Linked DNA regions of Fodinicurvata sp. EGI_FJ10296. Each later gene encodes a partner of the first gene's protein in a complex. Links are inferred from orthologs where the notes say so. Each region holds a gene or a part of one and is shown in the gene's direction. Other genes may lie near its edges.

Region 1 (11,221 bases):
CCTCCGAGCGCGGGCGCTACCTCGTCGCCAATGGCACAACCGAAATCCAGCGTTTCGTCGCGCCGCTGCCACCGATGCGGCCAGACGGCGAGAACGCCTTTGCAGGGTTGGCCGGCGACAACATGCCTGACCGCGTGCTTGACCCCCTTCCCGCCCGGTTTGCGCACTATCCGACCCCAGGCTCACATCCGCGGCGCCAGGTGGTCGCGGCGGCCGCCGGAAATGCGGATGAAGCCGCCCGTCCGGAAACGGCATCACCGGCCCCGGACGACCGGATTGCGATGCTGGCGAGCGGCGACGACCTTATCGTTGACGAGATCGAGCAGGGATCGACGGATAACGCGGTTGAAGTTGCGGCCTCATCCGCCCCTGTATCGCAATGGGGCATTCAGATCGGGGCCTTCAGCGAGGAAGATGCCGGCCAGCAGGCGATCGAGCGGGCACGGTCCACCACCGAAGGCATGCTGGACAGTGCCGACGGGGTTATCATCCGCATCAACACCGACAACGGACCGCTATTCCGGGCGCGGCTTGTCGGATTCGATCAGGCCACGGCGGCTAACGCCTGCACACGCCTGATGGACCGGGGCAGCCCGTGTCTGACCATTGCCCCGAACACGTCATTCTAGCCACAAGCGGTTCGGGTCCGGGGTCGGGCGGCGTCGCACTGCTTGATGCCACCCGACCCTGTCGCCGTTTTATTCGACGTCGGCGGCAACGCGCATCTGGACGATCTGATCGGGGTTTGCCGGCGGCTCGCCCCGTGTGATCGCGTCGACATGTTCCATGCCCGAGGTGACCCGGCCCCATGCCGTGTACTGGCCGTTCAGGAACTGGGCATCATCGAACACGATGAAGAACTGGCTGTCAGCGCTGTCCGGGTGCTGGGCCCGCGCCATACCGACGACACCGCGCTGGAACGGAACCTGATTGAACTCTGCCGAAAGCCCCTGGCCCGAGCCGCCGCGGCCGGTCCCGGTCGGGTCGCCGGTCTGGGCCATGAAGCCGTCGATGACGCGGTGAAAGATGATGCCGTCGTAGAACCCTTCGCGGCTTAGTTCCTTGATACGCGCGGTATGGTTTGGTGCTTCCTCGGTAAGGAGGTCGATGACGACCCGACCCTGTTCCAGGTCCAGAAACAGGGTGTTCTCCGGATCGTTGGTTTGGCCGCTGGCATTTGTGGCGGACATGATGATAATCGCACTCCCGATCGTGGCGAATAGGCGGTTCAGGCGCATGAGATGCATCCGACTGCAAGATACGGTACAAGGCGGGCCGGTTGGAGCCGCCAGCCATCCCTATTAGACGACGATGTCGTCCGCCGCAAGATACCGCTCGTCCCGCGAAATCGTTGCGCCGTTTATGCTCCCGCCCGGCCCGCCTCTTTGCGGGCGATGCGGTGCCCGGCCGCCACCCCGAGGATCGCCGCCACCGCCGCCGCGCTGGCCAGCAGTAGCGGCGCCATCGACCAGCCGCCCGCGAACGCCACCCAGGCGGCCAGGGCAGGCGGACCGAAAATCTGGCCCGTATGCGACCCCTGGACCAACAGACCGTTGGCCGCCCCGATGGTTGCGGCATCTGGCGCGGCATGCGGAACTGCGGCCAGCAGTGCTGCCGGTATCATGCCGCCCGCCAGCGACAGCATGATAACGGCGACAAACCGGACAGGATCGGCCATGGTGCCGGGATAGATGACAAAGGCGGCCACCGCCATGACGGCGCTGCCCAGAACGACCAGGGCGCCCGTCCCGACGCCGCGCATCATCAGCGCACCCCCGAGCAGATTACCCGCTGCATTCGCCAGCACGGCAACGGCGGCCATCGCCGAAGCGGCGGCCGGGTCATATCCGCGCAGCTCGACCAACCAATAGGGCAGGAAGCCGATGACGCCCATGAATTGAAAGGTATACAGCGCGAATGTGGCTGCCAGCAGGACGGGTGCCGGACTCGTCACCACGCGGACCACGAGTATGGCAAAGCGATCGTCGCGCCGCCCTGTTCCGGAGCTGCCGACAGCCGCAGTACCAGGCGCCCTATCAGGGGGCAGCTTCGTGAACGCGGCGGCAAGGCCGGCGACGAGCAACAATGCGCTGACACCCCACACTGTGCGCCATCCGAACGACGCGGCCAGGGGCCCGGCCGAGGCCATCGCGAGCGCGAGGCCCGCTGGCATATAAACGGCCCACAGGCCAAACACCATGCGCCGATGGCGAGGCGCCGAACACGCCAGCAGCAACACCGGCGCGCTCACCACGCAAAGCAGAAATCCCCCGCCTTCGACCAGACGGGTGACGAACAACCACCACGGAGCGGTCGCCAGGGCGCCGGCACCCGCTGCTGCGGCCGACAGGCCGAGCCCGATCAGCATAAGCCGGCGCGGACCGATTCGGTCGGCAAGCGCGCCGCCCGCCACGCCCACGGTCATCACCACCAGACTGAAAATGGATATCAGCCATCCCGAGGCGACCAGACCAAACCCGAACTCGGCCCGCAAGAGCGCAAGCACGGGCGGCACCTTTCCAATCTGGAAGGCGACCACCATCCCGGCGAAGACGATCAGAGCAACCCGCGGCCAGGAGGTTGTCTGTTCGACTTCGGCTTTTTCGTCGGATTCCAGTATGTTCAAATCCTCTCGATTGCCGGCGCCAACGGGCCGGGAGACATTTGCGGACCCGCGCGAGACCGATCGCCTCCCGCTTTGCCATGCGGCGATTGTCTTTTCACCCCTTTCTCTTGGCCGCGGAAGTACCTATTTCTTCACCGTTTGCCACTCAGTTCCACCGTCCGTCTTCCGGCATCGTCACAGACAGGTCCGATATCGCCATGGCTACTGCGCCTCACACCCAGGAAGCGCCGACCCCGCGGGAGCCGGCAGCGGCTACGTCGACAGAGCGGGCGCGTGTGCCGACCGCCGACGCCGAAAGTTCGCCGCTGCGGATTTCATCGACCTTCCAGCCTGCCGGCGATCAGCCCGTGGCCATTGAGACCCTTGTCGATGGATTACAGCAGGACGAAAAGGATCAGGTCCTGCTCGGCGTCACCGGCTCGGGCAAGACATTCACCATGGCCCATGTGATCGAACGGATGCAACGCCCGGCGCTGATCCTGGCACCTAACAAGACGCTCGCGGCGCAACTTTATGGAGAATTCAAAAGCTTCTTTCCGGACAATGCGGTCGAGTATTTCGTTTCCTATTACGATTATTATCAGCCTGAGGCGTATGTCCCGCGCACCGACACCTATATCGAAAAAGAAAGCTCGATCAACGAGCAGATTGACCGGATGCGCCACGCTGCCACGCGCGCTTTGCTCGAACGGCGCGATTGCATCATCGTCGCCTCCGTTTCCTGCATTTACGGCATCGGCTCGGTTGAAACCTACAGCGAAATGACCGTGACGCTGGAAGCCGGCCAGACGATCAACCGCAGCGACCTGATCGCTGCCCTGATCGAACTGCAGTACAAGCGCAACGACATCGCATTCAGCCGTGGCATGTTCCGGGTACGCGGCGACGTGGTCGAACTGTTCCCGGCCCATTTCGAAGACCGTGCCTGGCGGATCAGTCTGTTCGGCGACGAGATCGAGGCGATCCACGAATTCGATCCCCTTACCGGCGAAAAGATCAAGTCGCCGGCAGCGATCCGGATCTATCCGAACAGCCACTACGTAACGCCGAAACCCACGATCAATCAGGCGATCAAGCAAATCCAGGAGGACATGAAAGCCCGCGTCGCAGAGTTCGAAAGCCAGGGCAAGCTGCTTGAGGCCCAGCGCCTTCAGCAACGCACTCAATTCGATGTCGAAATGCTGCACGCCACCGGCAGCTGCCAGGGGATCGAGAACTATTCCCGATACCTGACCGGCCGCCCGCCCGGCGCGCCTCCCCCGACCCTGTTCGAGTACCTTCCCGACGACGCGATCCTGTTCTGCGACGAAAGCCATGTGATGGTCCCGCAGCTCAGCGGCATGTATCGCGGCGACCGGGCGCGAAAACTGACGCTTTCCGACTATGGTTTTCGTCTGCCGGCCTGTGTCGACAACCGCCCGCTGATGTTCGAGGAATGGGAACGGATGCGCCCGCAGACGATTTTCGTCTCGGCGACCCCCGGCCCGTGGGAACTGGAGCGCACAGGCGGCGTCTTTGCTGAACAGGTCGTCCGCCCGACCGGTCTGATCGACCCGGTTGTCGAAATCCGCCCCACCACCAGTCAGGTCGACGACGTCATGGCGGAATGCCGCGAGATGGCCGCGCTGGGCCGCCGGGTGCTGATCACGACCCTGACCAAGAAAATGGCCGAAGCCCTGTCGGAGTACATGACCGAAGCGGGCATGAAGGTTCGGTATATCCATTCCGATGTCGAGACACTTGAGCGGATCGAAATCATCCGGGACCTTCGTCTCGGCACCTATGACGTGCTGATCGGCATCAATCTGCTGCGCGAGGGCCTGGATATCCCCGAATGCGGGCTGGTCGCGATCCTCGACGCCGACAAGGAGGGCTATCTGCGCTCCCGCACCTCGCTCATCCAGACCATCGGGCGGGCGGCGCGCAATGTGGACGGCCGCGCGCTGCTCTATGCCGACAAGATGACCGACAGCATGAAAGCGGCAATCGATGAATCCGACCGCCGCCGCCAGAAGCAGATCGCCTATAACGAGGAACACGGCATCACGCCGGAAACGATCCGGCGCGACATCGCCGATATCCTCGAAAGTGTCTATGAGCGAGACCGGGTGACCGTCGACACTGGCAGCAAATCGGCGAAGAACCTCGTCGGCAAGAGCCTCAAGGACCATATTGGCGATCTCGAAACCCGAATGCGCGAGGCCGCGGCCAATCTGGAATTCGAGGACGCTGCACGGCTCCGCGACGAGATCAAGCGCCTGGAAGCAAGCGAGCTGGGGCTTGACGGGGTTGTCGCGGACCCCGATACCGGCAGTGCCAACAGCAATGAGGGCCGCAAACGGACCTCCGGGAAACCGAAAGGGCGCGGGTCCCGGCAAGGCAAGAGCACCCGCTGAGCCCGCAATCGGGCAGGCACGCCCGACGTGGACCTGTCGAAGCATGATGATTTTCTCGCACTGCCCTGCCCCCGGGCATGGACTGTCCTCCATGAAAGCCGATCGATGATAGCTCTCGCCACTGTTCTTCTCGGCCTCGTCGTCGTCATCTTCGGCGCCGACATCCTGGTGCGGGGGTCCGTCGATCTGGCACGCCGCGTGGGTATGTCACCGCTCGTCATCGGTATGACGATCGTCGCCATCGGTACGTCGCTGCCGGAACTCGTCGTCAGCGTCGACGCCAGCCTGAAAGGTTCGCCCGGTCTTGCCGTGGGCAATATCGTCGGCTCGAACATTGCCAATGTGCTGTTGATCATCGGCGTGGCGGGCCTGTTGTATCCGATGGAATGCCCGCGCATCGCCCTCTACCGCGACGGCTTCTTCATGCTGGGCGCATCGATCCTGTTCGTTGGCGTGGGAATGACGGGGCCGTACGGCTTTTATTACGGCATCGTGGCGCTGGCGATCCTGGCCGTCTATCTGATCGCTTGCCCGTGGTTCGACGCCAAGCGCGGCCGGGAGAACCCGCTGGTCGCCGAAGCGGCGGATACCGGCGGCTTCAAATCCGTGCCGATGGCACTGCTCGCCATCGTGGGTGGATTGGTCGGTGTCGTCGGAGGCGCCAATCTTCTGGTCTCCGGCGCCATTACCCTGGCGCGCGTGGCGGGCGTCAGCGAGGAGGTGATCGGCCTGACCATGATCGCCTTCGGCACATCGGTGCCGGAACTTGCGACCACCGTTGCGGCGGCGCTGCGCCGCCAGACTGCCGTCGCTCTGGGTAACGTGCTGGGCAGCAACATCTTCAACATCCTCGGTGTCATGGGCGTCGTCAGCCTCGTTGCCCCGACTGGCCTGCCGCCACAGATCGCCGGATTCGACATCTGGATCATGCTGGCCGCCAGCGTCGTGCTGCTGCCCTTCCTGGCGACGGGTTGGCGCATCAACCGCTGGGAAGCCGCGATCTTCTTTGTCGCCTATCTCGCCTTCCTTGGAGCGCAGGCGGTCGGACCGACGATCGTCATGGATCAGGTCGGCACATATTGGGCCTCCCTGGCGTCGGCCGTGTTACCATAGTCCCGGCGCACCGCTTCAGAAGCGCCGGGTCAGGCCGATATCCAGGCGATGACGGTCGTACTGATAGATGTCCACGGTCGACACGTTATAGGTATAGCCGTAGCGCAATACCGGCGCGAAGCCGAAAAGGACCGGCTCCTGATAGGTAACGTCGATCGAGGCGTCGAAACGGTGGTCGACACGGTTTTCCGGGGAGAAGAACGGTCTTTCGTCGTACAGCCGATAATCTGCCGACCCCCGCAGGAATACAGCAAACGGGGCCTCGAAATCGTAATAATATCCGCCGCCGAGGCCGAGCGACGAATAAGCGTTGACCGGCAGCCCCGAGGCGGTCCTGTCAAAGCGTACGTTGCCGCGGACGAAAGACCGCGCGTTGATTTCGTAGGTGACCGTGCCGTCGGCCAGTACCCGGACACCATTGCGTTCCCGAAGGTCCGGAAAGTCGCGATACCGAATGTCCAGATATCCGTCGAACCGGGTGCGCGCGTCGAGCCTGCGGTCAATCTCCAGGCGGCCGCCAACATCCGCAGCCACCGGATCGGCGATAGCGGACAGGAAGTCATGTCCCAGACCTTGCCCCAGACTTTGCCCCAGTCCCTGCCAATGCGCTGATGCTACCGCCAGCACGCTGGTCGATCCGCCATCGTGGCGAAATCTGAGGCCTGCGTGACCAGAAGCGACAGTCGACGCAAGGTCCGGATCGTCATAGGCCACATGGCCGATGCCCGCGCCCAGTCTCAGGTCGGTACGCGTGCCCTGACCGAACGAAAACGGCAACTCGGGGCTATATTCGACAGAGGCATTGCCGAAGACCCCGATACCCGTCGACCGGCGCATGGACTCCGAAAGGCGCAACGGCAACCCGAACAACTCGATCTCGTCGATCGTCGTGCCCTGTGTAACATTGCTGTCCGGTGCGATCCCGATCGCGGCGTCGAATTGCCAGGGGTCCCGCGGCGTCATCGCGTCCACATACGCATCCACTACCGCGGCCGCCTCGGCCGATAGTCCGGGATCCGTTCGCGCGATCCGGAAATTCTCACGGGCCGCATCATAGTCGTCGTCCATGAACAGCAGCCGCCCGAGTTCGAGCCGCGCATCCACGCGGCTCTCATCCTGCGCCAGGATGCGGCGATACTGGTCGATCGCGGCAGGCGCCTGCCCGTCTTCGGCCAGTAGACGGGCCAGAATCATCCGGCCGTCAGTCAGGGAAAGGGTGCCGGCTGCAACCAGTGTCTCGACCATCGCCGTAGCGATGTCGAGGCGACCGGCTGCGATCAGCCGCCGCAACATGGCTTGCTGTTCGGAGGCCGACAGTTCGGAAAAATCGATGTGCGGCGTGTCGGGATTCCGGGGCAACGACACGATCTGGACCGAAACGGCCTGTCCCGGCCCGATTGGTCCGCTTCCGCCCGGCCCCATGACGGGCCCGGCTTCCGGAATCGCCGTAAGCGCTGTCCCGGCAACGCACATCACGGCAATACCTGTTACCGCATAGACGAGACCGGTCGGACGGAACACGGCAAATCCACAAAGAGGATACACGAGATCGATTGGCGGCCCAACTTACTGGCGCGTCGTTCCGAAAACACCATCGATACGGCTGCTGTCGCCATATTCACCCTCGAATACGCCCGCAGCGTTCGCCGCGTTGGGGCCATAGAAGCGTCCCTTGGCTTCTCCTCGGTTCAGACCGTCGCCCAGAAGTTGCATCCAGAATGAACTGCCGCCCATATTCACGCCCTCACCCGACCAGGGTTCTGCCGCGAATGAAGCATCGTCACCTACGCTGCTCTGAAGCGCGATATCCATCCTGACCCGGTTGGTTGTGAAGTTCGCCTCAAGGCTGGCCGTTCCGGACAGCGTGTCTCTGACACTGTTGTTCGCCTCGGTTCTGACGGCATAAGCAGTGCCGGAATAGCGCGCGGCCCCGGACAGATTTCCGGCCGCGTTGTTCGTTTCTTCACCCACGATGAAGAACGCATGCCGGTCGAGACGGAGGTCGCTGTCGCCGATATCCAGATCGGCAAGCGCGCTCATGACGAAATACGCGTCGTCCGGCGCAACCTGAGCAAGGAAAACGAGATTGTCGCCGCCGGCATGCTCACCTACGAAATGAACCCGGTCGTCGCCTTCCAGAACGCTCTGCGGGTCGAAGTCCTCCGCCAGGCCGAGCGATTCCCAGAACCCCGGCTCAGCATCTTCGTCCGCAGCACGGCCGCTGGCACCATCAATGGGCGAAAACCGATAGACATAGCTTTGGGTATCGCCATCGAGCACAACGCTGACCGTGTCGTCATCATTGTAGCGAAGCCGGACGGCGCTGGACTGAATTCCGGCGCTGAGGCTCGAACGCGCTTCGGTTTGAAGGTAAACGCCGCTTGGAACCATCAGATTGTCCGTAACCCGAAGGTCGCCTGGCACCGAGCCGACGCTGATGGAGTCAGGCTGTGACTCGTCATCCACCTGTTGATCGTTGGAAGCCCCGCCCCCGCCGGAAGCTGAAGGTCCGCTACCTGACGATGAACCGCCGACACACCCGCTCAACAAGAAACCGGACGACAGAAGGATGCCGGCGACAATGAGAGGCAACAAAGGTTGTGAACGCATGATAGTTTCCGCCAACTCGGTTGGGCACCAGCACCCACATCAATAGATCTATAATCAATTAAATACCATATGATTTTTATGTTGATTGGCCGTTTCTCCGCAACAAGTTGAAGCAGGACGGAATCCGAAATCATGGTCAGAGGCAAATCGTGATGCCGAACCCAACACTGAACGATCGGGTTCATGAGCAGGTCGCGCTTGCGGTTCCCCCGGAATGGCGAGACTGTCTCGCCCAGGCAATACAGTGCATCGGCGGCGAATGGACAGCACGGCTGAACATTCGGATACTCGACACGCCCGAGGGCGCGGTCTCCGACCTCAGACAGGCGGGCGACCAGTCGCGGGTGCACCTGGTCATTGTTTCCGAGCTGGCGGCGCAGTCGCGGCGTCCGGTCCATCTTGACGAGTTCCGGTCACGAATCGGCCGTCTGGCCATGGAGAATGCGCCGCGGATCCGGGTCAACGCGGTCCTGATCAGGCTTCCCGATGCGCTGGCAGCTTCAGTAACGCCACAGCCATCATTCGATGACGGACGAATCATCGTCGGCCTGGCGCAGTCATTGACCGAGATAAGATCGGCGACTGGCCAAACGCTCGACTGGCAAGCCAGCGCCCTGCCCCGAACGGATTAGCCCGGATGGAGAATGCCGGGTACCGGCAGGTCACGCCTTTGGGATGCAAAGAGCGGCGACCATATTTCGGAATTTGTTCACAGGGACGGTAATCAGACCCCGGCGACCAGAGTCAAGGAAGTCATAGCCCCAATCCACCGAGCCATAGGGCATTGACATCCAGACAGTTATTGAAAATCAGATACTTAACAAAACTGCCTATTTTTTAGGCAGCGGGCCATAGTTGCTGATTCCCGCCGTTCCGGAGAGACTGCCCATGTTCTGCCCACAGAGTTATCCACAGGAACCGTGGACAGCAACAGTGACGTCTGAGTCTCTCGACCGGTGTCGCCGATTGTTGTATTCCGCGATGCAACGGCCGATATGGGTGGCGAGCAATCCACCGCCAGCCGCATGCAGCACGAGCGAGCCGCCGAACCAGCGGTATATCGGGACATGGACGAAGCCAAAGACACCAACGACGCCACAACGAACCTTGGTTCGCTCGACCACACCTCCGTCGACGACCGTCGCGGCGGGGCTGTGGACGGGGCCATGGATGAAGCCGAGACGGATTCCGAAGCGGGCCGCGCCAGACGCCGCCGGGTCACGGCTGCGGATATCGCTTCAGGCGTGTCGATCATTGCCGGGTATCTGAAGACCCTGCCGCATTCGGCCGGTGTTTACCGTATGCTCGACGCCAAAGGCGACGCCTTGTATGTGGGCAAGGCCCGCGATCTGAAGCGGCGCGTAACCTCATATACCCAGACCGGCAAGCACCCTGCCCGCCTTCTGCGCATGATTGCAGAAACGCAACAGATGGAATTCGTCGTCACGCGATCCGACGTCGAAGCCCTGTTGCTGGAAGCCAACCTGATCAAGCGCCTGCGGCCCCGCTACAATGTGTTGCTGCGTGACGACAAGACGTTCCCGCAGATCCTGATCACGGGCGATCACAGATTTCCGCAGATTACGAAGCATCGCGGCGCCGAAAGCCGGAAGGGACAATATTTCGGACCGTTTGCTTCGGCCGGCGCCGTGAACAGGACGATCACGGTGCTTCAGCGCGCGTTTCTGCTGCGCAATTGCTCCGACGCCGTCTTCAGCAATCGCACGCGCCCCTGCCTTCAATACCAGATCAAGCGCTGTACGGCGCCCTGCGTCGGCTTCGTCGACGACGAGGCCTATGGCCGGCAGGTCTCCGATGCCGTCGCCTTCCTGAAGGGCGAAAGCGACGCCGTGATCGGCTCGTTCAAGAAGCGCATGCAAGAAGCCTCGGACGCCATGGAATTCGAGTCGGCTGCGCGATACCGGGATCGGATCCGGGCGCTGGCCGCCATCCAGGCGCACCAGGACATCAACGTCTCGGGGCTTGGCGACGCCGACGTCTTCGCCGCACATCAGGATGGCGGTCAAACCTGCATCCAGGTCTATTTTTTCCGTGGCGGCCGCAATTACGGCTCCCGGGCCTATTTCCCGAGCCACGACCGCGTGCTTGAAACCGCCGATGTCCTCGGCGCGTTTCTCGCCCAGTTCTACGACGCCAAACCGGCGCCACCACTGATACTGCTCAGCCACGCGATTGCCGAATCCGGACTGCTGGGCGAAGCGCTGGGCGTGAAATCCGGTATCAAGGTGCAGGTTTCGGTGCCCAGGCGCGGCGAGAAGAAGCGCCTCATCGATCATGCGCAGGACAATGCCCGCGAAGCCATGGGACGCCGGCTTGCCGAAAGCGCAACCCAGGCCCGCCTTCTGGACGGTCTGGCCGAGGCGTTCGATCTGGGGCAACGGCCCGAGCGCGTCGAGGTGTACGACAACTCGCATATTTCGGGAACCGATGCCGTGGGCGCAATGATCGTCGCCGG
Region 2 (11,363 bases), on another replicon or contig:
CACAGCAAACCCCAGCGAGACCATCAGGCCGCCCCCGGCGCCCTGCACGACCCGCGCGGCGATCATCCACGCCATGTCCGGGGCAAGGGCGCAGCCCAATGATCCGGCACCGAACACCGAAGCGGCGGTGACATAGGCCGACCGCGGCCCCTGGGTGGCTTTCACAAGTGGCGCGGTGGCGGCGCCGATGATCGACGCCATGATGAAGAACGTCGTGGCCCAGCTGTAATAGGCCTGACCGCCGATATCGGCCACGGCAGATGGCATGACAGTGGAAAAGACGAAGACATTCGTCGCGTGGTTGCCGATGCTCAGCATCAGGATGATCGTTGGCAACAGATACGCACCGGTAAATGCAGTGCGTAGCGTCGAGGACTGGTCGGCGGTGTCCGACGGTGTGGCCAAAGCCGGTATCCTGTTAGCGGTGGCGGGCAATATTCCCGCAGTTTCCCTATTTGGGTATGCATGCTTGCGTCGGGCGATACAACCCTGCCTGTGGCGCCATGTCTCCGGTTGTTGCCATGCCTGCCTCATTGCCGCCACTGTAACGACGGGCGCGCGTGATAGACTCTATGCCGTGCCACGAGACGGCGCCGAAAGATAATGACGTAAACCGAGGAATAGAGATCGATGGGGCAGCGACATACACTTGCCGTGTTCGCCGGCGTGCTGATTCTGGGGGCGGGCTTTGCCGCGGACGTCAATGCGGCATGTTCCGATCCGGCCGAACCCGGCGTAAACTGGCGGCGGTGCTATCAGGACAGCCGCGACTTGAGCGGTGTGGATCTGACTGGCGCGGAACTCCGCGATGCCACCTTCCAGCGCAGCACGCTGACCGATGCCGTCCTTGACGACGCCGATGCCTATCGGGCGAAATTCATCAGTGCCGACATGGCCGGTGCTTCCCTGCGCGGCGCCCGATTGACCTCGACCGATTTCACCCGCTCCGACCTGACCGGCGCCGATTTTTCGAATGCCGACCTTCGCAACGCCCGGCTGATCAATACCACCCTGGTGGGGGCCAACTTCACCGGCGCCCAGGTCGGTTCCACCGACTTCCGCAATGCTGACCTCAGCGGGGCTATCTGGATCGATGGCGAACGCGTGTGCGCCGAAGGCTCGACCGGGCAATGCCATTGACGATGCCGCGGCGGTGCCTGTCGCCACGAGGCGCGGACCTGGTCGGGTATGGCCGGCGTAAGGATTGCGGCGCGTTCGGTAAGGGAGTACGTCGGTAGTCGGCATCGCCGCTGACAGGTTCGCTCTGCCAATGATGCCCATGCATGCTGACCCATGCATGCTGAAACGACGATCGTAACAACAAGCGAGGCCCGTCATGGCGAGAGGTGGAGACCGCGATTTCGTTGGCTATGGCGCCAACCCGCCAAACCCGAACTGGCCGAATCCGAACGGGTCGGGCTCGAACGGGGCCCGGCTGGCGCTCAATTTCGTCATCAATTTCGAGGAAGGCTCGGAGCCCTCGATCGGTGACGGCGAAAGCGCAACCGAAACCGGCCTGACCGAATCGGGAATCGCCGACTTCGCCCCCGGACAGCGCGATCTCGGCGGCGAAAGCATGTTCGAATACGGAAGCCGTGTCGGGTTTTGGCGGCTCTTCCGCCTGTTTCAGGAGCGCGGCCTGCCGGTGACGATCTTCGCCTGCGCCTTGGCGATCGAGCGCAATCCGGCGGCGGCACAGGCCATTCGCGATGCGAATTGGGACATCTGCTGTCATGGCTGGCGCTGGATCGAGCATTGGAAACTCAGCCCCGAAACCGAGCGGGAGCATATCCGCAAAGCCGTCGCCTCGCTGGAGCGGACGCTGGGGAAGCGGCCCGAGGGCTGGTATTGCCGCTATGCGCCGAGCGAAAATACCCGGCGTCTGCTGGTCGAGGAAGGCGGCTTCCTCTACGACTCCGATGCCTACAATGACGAACTGCCGTACTGGACTAAAGTCGACGGCAAGGATCATCTCATCGTCCCCTACACACTGACGAACAATGACCTGAAATTCGCCAAGGGGAATTTTGCGACGGGCGAGGACTTCTTCAGCTTCTGCAAGGACGCATTCGACGTCCTCTACCACGAAGGCGCCATGCACCCGAAAATGATGTCCGTCGGCCTGCACATGCGGCTGGTTGGCCATCCGGCGCGCGCTGCGGCGCTGGCGCGGTTTCTGGATTATGTCGGCGGGTTCCCCGATGTGTGGATCTGCGGCCGCGCCGATATCGCCCGGCACTGGCGGGACCACCACCCGGCCCCTACGCCGGCCGGGGCGTCATAGGCGGTGCCGACGTTCCGCCCTGTTTGTCAGAACCGAACCAGTCCGGAGAACGGTCGCCATGCGCCGATTGACGCTTGAACCGCTGACCGCCGACGCCTTTGCGCCATTCGGCGATGTGATCGAGGTGTCCGGCGAATTTGGACGACACTATTTCTCCGATGCCCTGGGCAACGCCCGGCCCGCCGTGCCACCATCGCTGTCGGTGACGACAAAGGCCCCGAGTGCGTTGCCGCTGACCTTGACCGCGATGGAGCGCCACGAATATTCGTCGCAGACCTTCGTGCCGATGGACGTTGCGCGCTGGATGGTCGTGGTCGCGCCCCATGGCGCGGACGGCGGACCTGACATCGACGGTATGCGGGGTTTTCTGGCGCGCGGCGACCAGGGTGTCACCTTCGGTGTCGATGTCTGGCACGCCCCGAACGCGGTTCTCGACCGCCCGAGCCGCATGGCAATCTTCATGTGGGCGGCGGGCGATGACGGCGACGAGGAATTCCGCGACCTGCCCGAACCGGTGATGCTCGTCGCCAACGGCGGCTGATCGAGTGTGCAGTGCGCGCTGGCCATCTCTGGCGGATGGTGGGGTCGGACGGCATCAACTCTGCTGATGATCCGCAGACGATCCGGCATATCGATCATGAGCGCCACACCAGCCTTGAACCCGTCATAGGCTTTCAGGAACCTTGCTTCTTCCGGCAGATCGACATCGATCGTCCGCGCCACGCATTGGAACAGAAACGCCGCATGCGGTGTCGCATCGAAATAGCGGTAGAAATCCGCGGTGTCGTTCAACACCTCGACATTGCCTTGCTCGGTCGGCCTCCAACGAACATGGGGCAGCAGGCGTGAACATCACCTGAAAAGCGATCACATACAATGAATTTTGATTCCTTTCACAGGTATGGGTGATTTTTAATTCCGCCTGCCTGATCAGGATTTCACGCAATCGAGGCCTGCGGTGCGCCATCGGCCAGTCGGCGCAGGGCTTCGCCGGTCAGGCGATAGCCGACCCATTCGGTCTTTTCCGCGAACCCCAGCCGGTCGTAGAATCGGCGGGCGGGGTTCCAGTCGAGCGCGCTGAGGTCGACGCGGCGGCAGTCGCGCTCGATCGCCAGCCGGGCGACGGCGGCCAGCAGCGCCTGTCCGTAACCGCCTTTGCGGGCGTCGGGGTCGACGTACAGGTCCTCGACATAGAGACCGGCGCGGCCCTCCCAGGTCGAATAGTTGTGGAAGAACAGGCAGAACCCGACGGCGCCTCCCGCTTCCCCATCTGCGTCGGCCATCAGCACCTCGAAGCGCGGCGATGGGCCCCAGCCGTCGCGCATCAGGTCGTCGGCCGTCACCCTGACCTCGTCCTCGGCCTTTTCGAACCGCGCCAGATCGCGGATCATGCGCAGGATTTCCGGGATGTCGGCGGGCGTGGCCGGGCGGATGGTGGCGGTGCTATCGGGCATCGGGGATGGGTCCTCGGGACATGAATCGGCGGTCGATAGGCGAAGATTAAGGGTTCGATCAGGGGAAGGAAATGCTATATCGGGGCCATGACCGCACCCGATCCATGGCCTTCCGATCCCTTTGGCGACGACCCGCTCAACACCGAGCCGGGGGCGGGCGATGTCGGCGCTCCGGCCGGTGACGCGGACCCGTACCGCGCCCCATACGGCGCTGATGAACCGGGCGTTGGCGCCTCTGCGCCCGCTCCCGGATTGCCAGCTGACGGTCCGCCCGGCACCTATCCCTATCTCGACACGCTGAACCCGGAACAGCGGGCGGCGGTGACGGCGCTGGACGGCCCCGTGTTGGTGCTGGCTGGCGCGGGCACCGGCAAGACGCGCGTGCTGACGACCCGGCTTGGCCACCTGCTGATGACAAGGCGCGCCTGGCCCAGCCAGATCCTGGCGGTGACCTTTACCAACAAGGCCGCGCGCGAGATGAAGGAGCGCGTGGCCGCCATGATCGGCGGCGACGTCGAGGGCTGGTGGATGGGCACCTTTCACGCGCTGGCCGCGCGCATCCTGCGCCGGCATGCCGAAGCCGTCGGTCTGAAATCGAATTTCACCATCCTGGATACCGACGATCAGATTCGCCTTTTGAAACAGGTGATGGAGGCGGGCTCGGTCGACGGCAAGCGCTGGCCGGCCAAGCAGTTGCTGGGCGTGATCGAGCGCTGGAAAGACCGCGCCCTGACGCCGGATCGGCTGACGCCGGAAGATGGCGGCGATCTTGCCGGCGGCCGGATGATCCAGCTCTACCGCGATTATCAGGAGCGGCTGCGCAGCCTGAACGCCTGCGACTTCGGCGATCTGCTGCTGCACACGCTCACCCTGTTCGGCCACACCGCCGTCGATCCCGGCACCGGGCGCACGATCCATCCGATCCTTGAGGAATACCAGCGCCGGTTCCGCTATCTGCTGGTTGACGAGTATCAGGACACGAACGTCGCCCAGTATCTGTGGCTGCGGGCGCTGGCGCAGGGCCACCACAATATCTGCTGCGTCGGCGATGACGACCAGTCGATCTATGGCTGGCGCGGCGCGGAGGTCGGGAACATCCTGCGCTTCGAGCAGGACTTTCCCGGCGCGACGGTGATCCGGCTGGAGCGCAATTACCGTTCGACCGGCCGCATCCTGGGCGCGGCGTCCGGCCTGATCGCCAACAATCAGGGGCGGCTGGGCAAGACGCTGTTCTCCGAGGGCGCCAGCGGCGATCCGGTTCAGGTCCGGATCGTCTGGGATGCCGAGGAAGAAGCCCGCTGGATCGGCGACGAGATCGAGTCCCTTCAGACCCGTCAGGTGCCGCTCAGCGACGTCGCGATCCTGGTGCGGGCGTCGTTCCAGATGCGCGAGTTCGAGGAACGGTTGATCACGCTGGGTCTGCCGTACCGGGTGATCGGCGGCCCGCGCTTTTACGAGCGCATGGAGATCCGCGACGCGATGGCCTATCTGCGGGTCATCGCGCAGAGCGACGATGATCTGGCGTTCGAGCGCATCATCAACGTGCCCAAGCGCGGCATCGGCAAGACGACGGTGCAGACCCTGCACGCCGCCGCCCGGCGGCAGCAGGTGTCGCTTTACGAGGCTGCCGCCCGGCTGGTCGAAACCGACGAGTTGACCGCCCGGGCGCGCACGCCGATCAAGGCCCTGATCCGCGATTTCGATCGTTGGCGCGATCAGGCCGAGCGGATCGGCCATGCCGATCTGGCCCGGTTGGTGCTGGACGAAAGCGGCTATACCGGGTTCTGGCAGGCCGACAAATCGCCCGAAGCGCCGGGCCGGCTTGAGAACCTGAAAGAACTGGTCACGGCGATGGAGGAATTCGACAGCCTGCTCGGATTCCTGGAGCATGTCAGTCTGGTCATGGACACCACCGTCGATTCCGGCGGCGAAATGGTGTCGCTGATGACGCTGCATGGCGCCAAGGGGCTGGAATTCGCCCATGTCTTTCTGCCCGGATGGGAAGAAGGGCTGTTCCCGCACCAGCGTGCGATGGACGAACAAGGTGTCGCGGGGCTGGAGGAGGAACGCCGGCTGGCCTATGTCGGCCTGACGCGGGCCAAGACGCGGGCGGTGGTCATGGCAGCGCTGAACCGCCGCGTTCACGGGCAGTGGCAATCCTCGCTGCCGTCGCGGTTCATCGGCGAGTTGCCCGACGATTTCGTCGTCCGCGAGCAGACGACCGGCATGCAGGCGCCCGATCCCCACGGCGTTTCCGATACGGCCGTCGCCCGGCTCCGTGAGGCCGCACGCACCCATGCCGCTGGTGGCTCCGGCTATCGGCCGACGGTGATCGACGGCGTCGACTATTCGGTCGAGAAACGCCCGCAGTCGTCGGTCAGCTACAGAAAAGGCGACCGTGTTTTCCACCGCAAATTCGGCTATGGCACCGTCGTTGCCGCCGACGGTGAGAAACTCGGCATCGATTTCGATCATAGCGGTGAAAAGCGGGTGATGGACAGTTTCGTCGTCCCCGCATCGAAGGCGGACTGATTCATGCGTGCACCGATACAATCTTTTGCCATGGCGCTGGGCAGTGCCGCGCCGGTTGATACATGGCGTGTCGATCTGGCCGTTCCGATCGACGCGGCCGAAGCGGTGTCGGAACTGCTGGGCGATCTGGGTTCGGTGTCGATGTTCGGTGTCGATCAGGATGCCGACCTGCAGGTTTCGGTCGTTTGCCCCGAGGAGCCCGACCGCGGCGATATCGGCGTGCGGCTGGCCGTCATCGCCGACGCCTTCGACATGGCCGAACCGCCATTCACCGTCGAGCGGGTCGAGGGGCGCGACTGGATCGCGGAGACCAAGAACGCCTTTCCGCCGGTCGAGATCGGTCGGTTTTTCATCCACGGTTCGCATGTCGAACGCCGGCCGCCGCCCTCCAGCATCGGGCTGCATGTCGACGCGGCGACGGCGTTCGGCTCCGGTGAGCACCCGACCACTGAGGGGTGTTTGCGCGCGATCGAGGCCCTGGCCAAGCGCCGCCATATCCACAACACGCTGGATATGGGCTGCGGGTCGGGCATTCTGGCGATCGCGGCGGCGAAATGCTGGGCGACGCCGGTGCTGGCGGCGGACAATGACGGCCGCAGCGTGCAGGTCGCGGCAGAGAACGCCGGCCTGAACCGGGTCGCCCATCTGATGTCGGCCGCCCGGTCCGAGGGATACCGCAACCCGGTGATCCGCCGGCGCGCGCCTTACGACCTGATCCTGGCGAACATCCTGGCCCGCCCGCTGACACTGCTGGCCCGCGATGCGGCTGGCGTCCTGGCGCCGGGAGGAATCCTCGTATTGTCAGGCTTGATGACCCATCAGGAGGCCATGGTTCTTGCCGCCCACCGATATCAGGGGCTTCATCTGATCGAACGCCGGGTCATCGGCGTGTGGTCGACCCTGGTTCTGCACAAGCGTGCCGACTACGGTTCGTGATGTCGTCACGAGGACGCTGGCGTTAAGAAAAACCACACGACTGTAACGTATGCAGACGGATCGATCGCCATTATCGCCCGCCCCCGTCCCCGTCTGCAGCCCGAAAATGATCAGCCGTTTTCCCTCCACGAGCCTCAGAGTGCGTTTCGCGCTGGTCTTTGCCGGCGTCGTCATCGTCCTGATCAGCCTTTCGAATTTCGTCATCGGTCAGCGCGCCGGTGCCGTCCTGCAGTCGTCGATCGGCCGATCCCTGGTCGAAACGGCGGCCCATATGGCCGACACGCTCGATCGTCACATGCATGCACGGCGCAACGAGATCACACTTCTGGCCGGGCTCGACCCTCTGCGGGCCCTGCCCGACACCGCTGCTGCCCGGTTATTGCTGATGCGGCTGCAGGACAACGTGCCGGCGTTTTCCTGGATCGGCCGGACCGATGCGGGCGGGACGGTGATCGCGGCAACGGGAGGATTACTGGAAGGGGCGGATATCGGACACCGGCCGGTCTATCTCGAAGCGCTTGAGACGACTTTCATCGGCGATGTTCACGAGGCTGTGCTGCTGGCCAGCCTGCTGCCCAACCCAACCGGCGAGCCGATGAAGTTCGTGGATGTCAGTGTGCCGGTCCGCGATACCGAAGGGAATTTCGCCGGCGTCCTCGCCGCCCATCTGAGCTGGGACTGGTCGCGCGCCGTTGCCGAGACGGTGCTTTCGCCACTGGACGGTAACAGCGCCATCGACGTGTTCGTGATAAGCGCGATCGATGACTCGGTGTTGCTGGGTCCGGATTCCGATATCGGACAGCGGTTCGAACTGGCGGGACTGGGTCGCGCGCGGTCGGCTGGAACATGGCGCGGCGTTGAAACCTGGCCCGACGACCAAGACTATCTGACCGGCTATGCCGTCGCCGACGGCTATCAAAGCTATGCGGGCCTGGGCTGGACGGTTGTCGCGCGCCAGCCGTTGGCGGTTGCCCATGCGCCCGTGACGGCCATGCAGTGGACTTTGGCGCTGTGGGGCGCGCTTCTGGTCACGTTATTCGCCGCGCTGGGGTGGTGGATTGCCGGATGGGTAACACGGCCGCTGAGCGAGATCGCCGTGACCGCCGACCGGTTGCGGAGCGGCGAAATGAGAGAGATCCCGCAGCATCGCGGCATCACCGAAATCGAGACCCTGTCGGCCGCGCTGCGCGAATTGCTGCATAGCCTGACGCGTATGGAGGCGCTGGCCCACCGCGACCGGCTGACCGGTCTGGCCAACCGCATCGGGCTGGACGCCTATCTGGACCGCGCCGGCCCGAACGCCGCCCGCACGGATCAGGTGCTGGCGTTTCTGTGCCTCGATCTCGACGGTTTCAAGCCTGTGAATGATCGTTTCGGCCATGGTGTCGGCGATGCGGTGCTGCAGGCCGTGGCGCAGCGCCTGCGTCAGGTCGTGCGCGGCGGCGATCAGGCGGTCCGGCTTGGCGGGGACGAATTTGCGCTGATCCTGGCGCTACCGAACGCGGACTGGCGGCAAATGTCGGAAACCATCGCCGGGCGCATCGTGGACAGCATTGCGCAGCCCATCGATGCTGACGGTGCGACGGTCCGGATCGGCTGCAGCATCGGCATCGCGTGCTGGACGCCCAACGGCGATGCCGATTTCTCCGCCACGATGCGCATGGCCGACGAAGCCCTTTATACCGCCAAACGGGCCGGCAAGGGCCGCGTGGCCGTCCGCGAGGCGTGATCGCCGCACGGTATGGCCGCCCATTCGCTCCTTTCGGGCACACATGCCCGAAAGCGTCCGGGTATCGGTTCTGATATTTGACATATCATAATTCAAGTGATAGATGGCATACATCCCGTTCAGGATATGCCCATGATGACCGCCGCCCAAATGCGTGCCGCACGTGCTCTTCTCGGCATTGACCAGAAGACCCTGGCCGAATTGTCGGGACTTTCCATCCCGACGATCCAACGCATGGAATCAAGTGGTGGCAATGTTCGCGGCGTGGTCGAGAGCCTCACCCGGGTTGTCGCTGCCCTTGAAGCCGCGGGCATCGAACTGATCGGTGACGGCGCTGCCAGTCCCTCAGGCGGACGCGGCGTTCGATTGAAGTCATCATCCTCGTCATCCTGAACCAATCCGCGACGGCGACCGCCGACGACAAGCCGACGATCCCGCCGCTTCCTACCTCAAGGTGCGGCAACAAGTGAAAGCAACGACAGACAGATCGAGCGACGCGCCCAGCTTTGCGGACCTCTACACCCCGAAAATTCTCACGGTTCTGCGCGAAGGCTATGGTTTTCCTCACCTGCGCGCCGATGCATTGGCAGGACTTACCGTAGCCATCGTGGCGCTTCCGCTTTCCATGGCCATCGCCATCGCCTCGGGCGCATCGCCGGCCCAGGGCCTTTATACGGCAATCATAGGCGGCTTCATCGTCTCGCTGCTCGGCGGATCGCGTTTCCAGATCGGCGGTCCGGCTGGCGCGTTTATCGTTCTTGTCGCGGCAACGGTCGCACAGCATGGCATCGACGGCCTGATCCTTGCCACCTTCCTGTCGGGGCTGATGCTGGTGGCGGTCGGGTTTTTGCGGTTCGGCACGTTTATCAAGTTCGTTCCCTTTCCGGTAACGGTCGGTTTCACCGCCGGAATTGCGGTGATCATCTTTGCCAGCCAGATCAAGGACCTATTCGGCTTGACCCTGGACCACGAACCCGGCGAGCTGCTCGAAAAGATCCCGGTCCTTTGGGGAGCGAAGGACAGTGTTACGGTTGCCGCAGTCGCAATTTCTGTTGCAACCGTTGCAATCATCCTCGGATTGCGCCGCTGGCAGCCGCGTTGGCCGGGCATGCTGATCGCCGTTGCGCTGACCGCGGTCGCCACGGCGGTGATGGCATTGCCTGTCGAGACCATCGGCACGAAGTTCGGCGGTATTCCCTCGTCGCTTCCGGTGCCGCACTTGCCCGATCTGTCGATGGACCGGATCATCGCGGTTCTGCCGGCTGCCCTGTCCTTCACCTTGTTGGGCGCCATCGAATCACTGCTGTCGGCCGTCGTCGCTGATGGCATGACCGGACGGCGGCACCGTTCGAACTGCGAGCTCGTCGCGCAGGGCGCGGCCAATATCGGGGCCTCGCTCTTCGGCGGCTTTTGCGTGACGGGCACCATTGCCCGCACGGCCACCAATGTGCGTGCGGGCGCGCACGGGCCGATTGCCGGGATGCTTCATTCCCTGTTCATTCTTCTTTTCATGCTCGTCGCTGCTCCCCTCGCAGCCTATATCCCGCTGGCGGCGCTGGCAGGTGTGCTTGCCGTGGTCGCCTGGAACATGATCGAGAGACCCGCCATCGCGATCCTGCTGCGTTCGGGCTGGGGCGAAGCGACGGTTCTGGGGGCGACCTTTTTCCTGACAGTATTCCGGGACCTCACCGAGGCTATCGTCGTCGGCTTCGCGCTCGGCTCAGTGCTGTTCATCCACCGGATGAGCCGGACAACGGCGGTTTCCTCCCAGAAGCCGTTTGTGGGGCGAGACGAAGCCGACGACGCCCATCCGCGCGAAGCTTATAACGAGTCGGCTGCCGCGAACCCCGATGTCGTCGTCTACCGGATCACTGGTGCCCTGTTTTTCGGCGCGACAGCATCCATCGGTTCCGTTCTCGACCGCATTCAGGACAACCACAAGGCACTGATCGTCGACTTCGAGGCCGTGCCCTTCCTGGATTCGACCGGCGCGAACATGATCGAAAGTCTGGCGCACAAGGCCCGCCGGCATGACGTGACGCTCTGGCTGACCGGTACCAGCCGCGACATCCGGCGCGTTTTGCTCACCCACGGCTTGAAGAAACCGCTTGTGCGGTATGCGTCGACGGTGGAAGCCGCGTCGGCAGCGATGGCCCGGCAAAGCAGTTTTCGTCAGGTTTGATGTGCTTCACGATGCGCCGAATGGTGTTCCGGCGGCCGGATGCGGAAGAAGAGGGCATACAGGACCGGAACCGCGACCAGCGTCAGGATGGTGGCGAAGGCCAGGCCGCCCATGATCGTCACGGCCAACCCGATGAAGAACGCATCGGCCAGCAGCGGCACCATGCCGAGGATCGTGGTGCCGGCTGCCAGCATGACCGGGCGCAGACGGCTGACGCTGGCGTCGGTCAGGCCTTGATAGGGATCC

Evidence for each region.
Region 2: the proteins of uvrB (region 1) and ABZ728_RS19130 are in contact, whole or in part, in a crystal structure (PDB 7EGT), measured with the Thermus thermophilus proteins. The link is inferred for Fodinicurvata sp. EGI_FJ10296 from one-to-one orthologs. Residues at the interface, in WP_096411307.1 of Thermus thermophilus: Glu23, Leu25, Arg26, Asp27, Gly28, Glu29, Arg30, Phe31, Arg55, Glu326, Asp327, Phe328, Glu379, Ser382, Gln383, His398, Gly400, Arg401; in WP_096412145.1 of Thermus thermophilus: His654, Arg656, Phe657, Gln666, Asp668, Glu669, Lys680, Arg681, Leu682, Ser683, Lys685, Tyr686, Ala687.

What each region holds. Positions count from the first base shown.
Region 1 is NZ_JBFCVL010000006.1:423,890-435,110, reverse strand. Bases 2,508-5,422 are described here. They hold uvrB (excinuclease ABC subunit UvrB), read left to right. Parts: upstream 2,508-2,823; coding sequence 2,824-5,022; downstream 5,023-5,422. Other genes in these bases: ABZ728_RS15605 (calcium/sodium antiporter), read left to right, coding at 5,128-5,422; ABZ728_RS15615 (MFS transporter), read right to left, coding at 2,508-2,626. Outside these bases: ABZ728_RS15625 (D-alanyl-D-alanine carboxypeptidase), read left to right, coding at 1-629; ABZ728_RS15620 (peptidylprolyl isomerase), read right to left, coding at 699-1,190; more of ABZ728_RS15615, read right to left, coding at 1,361-2,507; more of ABZ728_RS15605, read left to right, coding at 5,423-6,135; ABZ728_RS15600 (surface lipoprotein assembly modifier), read right to left, coding at 6,151-7,656; ABZ728_RS15595 (transferrin-binding protein-like solute binding protein), read right to left, coding at 7,702-8,601; ABZ728_RS15590 (hypothetical protein), read left to right, coding at 8,898-9,377; excinuclease ABC subunit UvrC, read left to right, coding at 9,912-11,221. UniProt on the Escherichia coli protein: The UvrABC repair system catalyzes the recognition and processing of DNA lesions. A damage recognition complex composed of 2 UvrA and 2 UvrB subunits scans DNA for abnormalities.
Region 2 is NZ_JBFCVL010000009.1:108,880-120,242, forward strand. Bases 3,491-6,547 are described here. They hold ABZ728_RS19130 (UvrD-helicase domain-containing protein), read left to right. Parts: upstream 3,491-3,825; coding sequence 3,826-6,270; downstream 6,271-6,547. Other genes in these bases: ABZ728_RS19125 (GNAT family N-acetyltransferase), read right to left, coding at 3,491-3,738; ABZ728_RS19135 (50S ribosomal protein L11 methyltransferase), read left to right, coding at 6,274-6,547. Outside these bases: ABZ728_RS19100 (MFS transporter), read right to left, coding at 1-405; ABZ728_RS19105 (pentapeptide repeat-containing protein), read left to right, coding at 631-1,140; ABZ728_RS19110 (allantoinase PuuE), read left to right, coding at 1,337-2,284; ABZ728_RS19115 (ureidoglycolate lyase), read left to right, coding at 2,343-2,825; ABZ728_RS19120 (hypothetical protein), read left to right, coding at 2,837-3,133; more of ABZ728_RS19125, read right to left, coding at 3,223-3,490; more of ABZ728_RS19135, read left to right, coding at 6,548-7,206; ABZ728_RS19140 (diguanylate cyclase), read left to right, coding at 7,346-8,935; ABZ728_RS19145 (helix-turn-helix domain-containing protein), read left to right, coding at 9,068-9,328; ABZ728_RS19150 (SulP family inorganic anion transporter), read left to right, coding at 9,402-11,117; ABZ728_RS19155 (efflux RND transporter permease subunit), read right to left, coding at 11,108-11,363. UniProt on the Escherichia coli protein: A helicase with DNA-dependent ATPase activity. Unwinds DNA duplexes with 3'-5' polarity. Translocates on single-stranded DNA with 3'-5' polarity. Initiates unwinding more efficiently from a nicked substrate than double-stranded DNA.